2 regions of the Psychrobacillus sp. FJAT-21963 genome follow, and region 2 is predicted to be linked to the other one. Evidence: predicted binding sites of a transcription regulator. Region 2 holds the regulator's gene; the other holds the start of a gene.
What was found. Region 2 encodes Rex, which represses fermentation and respiration genes when NADH is low (regulators of the CRP and FNR family bind a similar motif). Its sites were predicted from a motif close to TTGTGAAATATTTCACAA; they were not measured.

Region 1 (3,427 bases), on a different contig from region 2:
TGATTGCAAATGCTAAAACTCTTGCAGATAGCTTAACTGCAGAAGGTATACGCATTGTTTCTGGTGGAACTGATAATCACGTTATGCTATTAGACGTTTCTGTTTTAGATTTAACAGGTAAGGTAGCGGAGCATGTACTTGATGAGGTTGGAATTACAGTAAATAAAAACACGATTCCATTTGATACATCTAGTCCTTTCATTACATCAGGAGTTCGCATTGGTACTCCAGCAGTTACATCACGTGGATTTAAAGAAGAAGAAATGAAAGAAATCGCTTCAATCATTGCAAAACTTCTGAAAAACCATGAAGACGAAGCTGTACTTAAAGAATCTAAAGAACGTGTTTCTGCATTAACAGCAAAATTCCCATTATACAATTAATAGTTTAGTATATGAAGGCTACTTTTCTTTGGAAAAGTAGCCTTTTCCGTTTTATACTGTCTAACCTTTCATTTCAACTTGTAAAATGGATGTTCTTATATTTTATTTTTGAATGAATTTAAAAAAAGACTATTGGGCAATATGTGAGGAGTGGGAAAATGAACAAAGGCAATCAATGACAATATATTTACAATCCTATGTCGGCTTAAAATAGACGCAATATTAAGAACGTAGGATTACTAGTATGTAACCATATTCTTTTGTTATAATTAGTAGAATTGCAAATAAAACGAGAAGGAGATACGCCATATGCCAAAAGTATTTGTATTTGATCATCCACTCATTCAACACAAACTTACATATATCCGTGATGTAAACACTGGAACTAAAGAGTTTCGTGAACTTGTAGACGAGGTTGCGACACTCATGGCGTTTGAGATTACACGTGATTTACCATTAGAGGAGACAGAAGTGGAAACTCCTGTACAAAAAACAAAATCAAAAGTACTTGCTGGTAAGAAAATAGGGATTGTTCCTATTCTGCGTGCAGGTATTGGAATGATTGATGGAATCTTGAAACTCATACCAGCTGCGAAGGTTGGACATGTTGGTCTTTATCGAGATCCAGAAACATTGCAACCAGTTGAATATTATGTAAAGCTTCCCGCAGATGTTGCAGAACGTGATTTCATCCTTGTAGATCCGATGCTTGCAACTGGAGGTTCCGCAATTGAAGCAGTTAACTCTTTGAAAAAGCGTGGCGCAACAAGCATTAAATTTATGTGTCTGATTGCTGCTCCAGAGGGTGTAGAAGCATTGAAAAAAGCTCATCCAGATGTAGATATTTATATTGCAGCTTTAGATGAAAAGCTAAATGACCATGGCTATATTGTTCCAGGGTTAGGCGATGCAGGAGACAGACTATTCGGTACGAAGTAATTGGGTAAATAGAATCATTTATGGTTTTTTAAGAAAAAGAAGTAAATTGACTCTATTAAATTTGTCGATAAGATGTCAATTGTGAAGTATATGTGAAGAATTTCACTACTTCTAATTGACATCAAATTGCCCCTATTGTATGCTTACAAAGGATATCAATGATAGGGGTTTCATGCTCGAAACACTTGTCGTATCAACTTTCTACTAGTTTCACAGTTTTTACTTAAATAGGAAAAACGTGAGGACTCTTTTATGCGTCGAAATAGACGTCCGTTACAAGGGATAGCGATGTATTCTGCGATTCTCTCACAGCTTGTAGGTTCTATTTTAATAGGTATATTCACAGGAATGTGGATAGACGATATTTTTAGAACCACTCCAGTATTTTTAGTAATATGTTTACTCGCTGGCCTTACAGTTGGTGTGTTCGCCATTATTACTACCATTCGAAAATATGATTCAGGAGACTGAAGACCCATGCAGGAAATGCAACGTATTTATACGAAGCAGAAAAAGTACATATTTTTTTTGCTCGGAGCATGTGCGCTAGGTTGGGGATTTACCCCATATTCGCCAATATTTGCGGGCTTAGCACTAGGTTCTTTATTTGGTCTGTATAATTTCTGGATTCTAGTACGTAGAATGGAGAAATTTGATCGAGTGTTGACAAATGGAAAAGGACGAGCAGGTCTCGGCACAACTTTTCGCTTCGCATCAGGCGTTGCAGCTGTTGCAATTGCCCTTGCCCTTCCAGAGTACATACATCTGATCAGCACAGTTATCGGATTAATGATTCCCTATGTTCTACTAATAGTAGAAAGAATTGTGTTTCATGCAAGACATTAACTATGAGATTGTGAAAGAGAGGTGAATGAATCGTGGAACATGCAAATCCAACGTTCAAGTTTTTAGGACTGTATGGAAACTGGTCAAACATTTTAATGCTTGCGGTAACTACACTTATCGTTTTCTTAATTGCTTATATTGCGACAAGAAACTTAAAAATGAAACCGACTGGTATGCAGAACTTCATGGAATGGATTATGGATTTTGTGAAGGGGATTATTAAAAGTAACTTCGACTGGAAAACAGGTGGGCGTTTCCATGTACTTGGGATTACACTAATTATGTTTATTGCAGTAGCAAACGTATTAGGTCTTCCATTTGCCATCACGTATGATGGGGTACTTTGGTGGAAATCTCCAACAGCAGACCCAACCATCACCATGACATTATCCGTTATGATCATCGTTTTAACGCACTACTACGGAATTCAAATGAAAGGTTTTAAACAATATAATGTTGATACTTATTTAAAACCACTTCCATTTTTATTTCCATTAAAAATTATTGAGGAATTTGCAAATACGTTGACACTTGGTCTTCGTCTTTACGGTAATATCTATGCGGGGGAAGTTCTTTTAGGACTGATCGCAGGATTAGCAACTTCTAGTATTTTCGGCTTTGTTGGAGCAATTATTCCAGCAATGGCATGGCAAGGTTTCTCCCTATTTATAGGTGGGATCCAAGCATTCATTTTCGTTATGTTAACAATGGTTTATATGTCACATAAAGTGTCGTCAGACCATTAATATAACTGTTTAGGAAACTAGGCAGAAATAAATAAAAAAAAACAACATTCCAAGGAGGAAATTACACAATGGTAGGTTCAGTTGGTCTTTTAGCAGCAGCTATAGCAATCGGTTTAGGTGCACTTGGTGCAGGTATCGGTAACGGTTTAATCGTTTCAAAAACAGTAGAAGGTATTGCTCGTCAACCAGAAGCACGTGGAGCTTTACAAACAGTTATGTTCATCGGGGTAGCATTAGTTGAGGCGATTCCAATTATCGCAGCAGTTATCGCTTTCATCGTATTAAACAAATAAGAACCAAATACAAAATCTTTGGAGTATCTCTCTAATATAGATATTCCAGGCTGTCTTGAAAACGCTTGTCAGTCGAGGCGCGAAGAACGAGGCGGAAGCGAATTGAACTAATAGTTCATGAGCTAACAACGAGTGCAAGCAACGAAGGATGAAAGCGTTTGTCAACAGTCTGAAATGGCGGGTTTTTTATCCGCCATTCTCTTTATGAATTAGAAAACAA
Region 2 (3,427 bases):
CTCATCTAGCACTAACGTATTTGCTTTTAACAACATTAGCTTTGCTAGAGCAAGTCTAGCTTTCTCTCCACCAGATAAGGTAGAAACGGTTTTTTGAACATCGTCTCCACTAAATAGAAAACGACCTAACACGGTACGGACATCTTTTTCATTCATAAGTGGCCATTCGTCCCATAATTCAAGAAGTGCTGTTTTATTGCCAGTAAGAGCAGCTTGTTCTTGGTCGTAGTATCCAAATTGGACGTTTGTGCCGTATTGAATTTTACCGCCTGCACTTTCTAGTTGTTTCATAATGGTCTTCAGTAAGGTAGATTTACCGACACCATTTGGTCCGACTAGCGCTATTCTGTCCTGCTTATATACGGAAAAAGAAATATTTTTAGAAACTGATTTGCCAGGATAGCCAACGGAAACTTCTTCGAGCCGAAGTACATCATTTCCACTTGGCCGATCAATCGAAAAGCCGAAAGAAGCTGATTTTTCATCTCCATCTGGAGAATCCATCCAGTCTGTCTTTTCAATTACTTTGCGTCTCGACTGAGCCATTTTGGTAGTGGAGGCACGAGCTAAATTTCGATTGACAAAGTCTTCGAGTTTAGCTTTTTCCTCCTGCTGTTTTTCGTACATTTTTTTATCACGTTCGTAATTTTTTGCTTTTTGATCAAGGTAACTACTATAGTTGCCAACATATCTAGTGACATTATGGCGAGATACTTCATAAACAAAGTTTACGACTTGATCTAAGAAATAGCGGTCATGGGACACGATAAGAATTGCACCACTATAGTTTTTTAAATAGTTTTCCAAAAAGTTCAGTGTTTCAATGTCCAAGTGGTTGGTAGGCTCATCCAATATGAGTAAATCGGGTTTGCTAAGTAGCATTTTAGCCAGTGCCAACCTAGTCTTTTGTCCACCAGATAATGCTTGTACAGGCTTATCATAATCCTCAGGGAAAAACTGCATTCCGTGTAAAATAGAACGGATATCTGATTCGTATCGATAACCGCCTGCTTCTTTAAAATTTAGCTGTAGCTCATCATACGCAGCTGTAACTCGTGCATAGGCATCGGAGTCCTCGTATACAGATGGATCTGCCATTTGCGTTTCTAAGGAACGAAGCTCTTTTTCAGATTCGATGAGATGATTAAAGATGGACTTCATTTCTTCCCAAATAGAAAGTTTAGATTCTAATCCGGCATGTTGCTCTAAGTATCCTAATCGAATGTTCTTAGGCATAATGATATCGCCAGAATCATACGACATTTCTCCAGCTATTATTTTAAGTAAAGTAGATTTTCCTGCCCCGTTTCGACCTACAAGGGCTACCCGATCTCGGTCTTGAACCTCTAACTTTACATTAGTTAATATATCTTCTCCGTTAAAGGATTTTGTTACTTGATTGACTTGTAAAACAATCACGATGATTCGCACCTCAATTCTATCTTAAGTGTAATAGATAGGACTTGTCGTTGCAACGCTGTAGCATTATAATGAGGTAATGTTAAGAACGAAATTGGAGGGTTTTTGATGAAACCTGAACTACCGAGAATTCCTCAAGCAACAACGAAGAGGCTTCCATTATATTATAGATTTTTACAAAGTTTTCATAATGCTGGACATAAAAGAGTATCATCACAAGAGTTAAGTGATGCGATGAAAATAGATTCCGCTACTATTCGAAGAGATTTCTCGCACTTTGGAGCACTTGGCAAAAAAGGCTATGGATACGATGTTGCTAACTTACTCCAGTTTTTTAGAAAAACACTCGATCAAGATGAAGCTGCAAATGTGGCACTTATTGGAGTTGGTAGTTTAGGAACTGCTTTTTTAAAATATAACTTTCAAAAAAACCATAATACCAAAATTGTAGTTGCTTTTGATACAAAAGCTCCGATAGAGGGAATGTTTGTAAGTGATATTCCTGTCTTTCATCCGAGTGTCATGGAAGAGAAGCTCGAGGAACATGGTATCGAGTTGGTTATATGTACTGTTCCAAGTCGCACAGCACAAGAAGTAGCTGATCGATTAGCAAAAACGAATATTAAAGGGATTCTTAACTTTACCCCTGTCCGATTGACGGTACCTGATACGATTCGGGTCCATACAATCGATTTATCGGTTGAAGTACAAACCCTAATTTATTTAATAAGAAATGAACATAACGAATAAATTGAAAGCCTTCTACCCAATACTGATGGGTCGAAGGCTTTTCTTTATGTCCAGAGGTCAAATTTTCTTCCCCTAACGAACGACTTCTTTGGGGGGAAGAACATTTACTTGGAGGCCCACACGAAGTGGGTCATACAGTCGTTGCGAAATGTTCTTTTATTTTGCGACGAGCTTTGCGCAGGAGCACCACGATGTCGCGAACTTAGACTGTATTCCTCTTCATAGGCGCTTGCGCATTTCTTTATGTCCAGCTCCAGCGCCTAGCCCCTCGAGGTCAAATAACCTTCCCCCAACGAAGTCAAAAAACGACTTCTTAGTGGGAAGAACATTTGCTTGTCGGAGGCCCACACGAAGTGGGTCATACAGTCGTTGTGACACGAAGTCGCGAACTTAGACTGTATTCCTCTACATAGGCGCTTGCGCATTTCTTTAAGGCATTTGAGAGTAAGTTTCTAAGAACTTTTGTATAGTTTCTCCGTAAAACTGAAAGAGAACGACAAATCCATTTAATAGCATATGGGAGATGATAGATGCCACTATCCGCTTTGTCTTATGGTAAATAAAAGCGAATATAAACCCAGAAACAGCATATAGTAGTATGTGCGTAAAGTCGAAGTGAATGATTGCAAAGACAATAGCACTGACAGATGCGGCTACGAAGAAATTTGTTTTTGGAAATAAAGAGCCGAAAATTATACGGCGGAAAATTAGTTCCTCTAATATAGGAGCGAAAATAACAATTGAAAAGATTGCCCAAGGAACAGCGTGAGCAATTTCTATAAATTGTGCTGTATTTTCGGATCCCGGTTCAACTCCTAATTTAAGTTCAATAGTAGCTGCAACACCTTGGCCTAGGAATACAAGAAAGAAACCGACGACTCCCCAGCCGATAGTTTGCCCAATAGGTGACTGTTTTCCTTTTAAAGGTCGTAAAAAGTTATTATCTTTTCTAATTAAAAGGAGTGTAACCAGTGTAGCAATCCCCATACTTAGGAACACCCACCATCCAGAAGCAACCAATGGAGGATTTTTTACGTCCATAGACTTAAATAGTATAAGTAGAAGTGGTGCAAAGATTGCTCCAGAAAGCTGCATCACGCAGTAAACAATTAATATATACAAGCCTGTTTTTTGTTGTTTCATACAATTTAGTTCCTTTCTAGATAACAATTCTCTTTTTATTGTAAAGGAAAAAAACAATAAAGGAAAAAGTTAACCTTCTCACTTGCAAAATGTTCTGTGATTAATTATTATTATA

Region 1: the regulator Rex is predicted to act here: its motif matches at 1,413-1,430, upstream of AN959_RS02625 (AtpZ/AtpI family protein).

What each region holds. Positions count from the first base shown of each region.
Region 1 is NZ_LJIY01000001.1:575,142-578,568, reverse strand. Features, by position in the region: gene glyA (serine hydroxymethyltransferase) at 1-383, shown strand, start outside; gene upp (uracil phosphoribosyltransferase) at 693-1,322, shown strand; gene AN959_RS02625 (AtpZ/AtpI family protein) at 1,575-1,793, shown strand; gene AN959_RS02620 (ATP synthase subunit I) at 1,800-2,168, shown strand; gene atpB (F0F1 ATP synthase subunit A) at 2,201-2,914, shown strand; gene atpE (F0F1 ATP synthase subunit C) at 2,983-3,207, shown strand.
Region 2 is NZ_LJIY01000003.1:106,769-110,195, forward strand. Features, by position in the region: gene AN959_RS10135 (ABC-F family ATP-binding cassette domain-containing protein) at 1-1,419, opposite strand, end outside; gene AN959_RS10140 (redox-sensing transcriptional repressor Rex) at 1,528-2,169, shown strand; gene AN959_RS10145 (CPBP family intramembrane glutamic endopeptidase) at 2,599-3,312, opposite strand.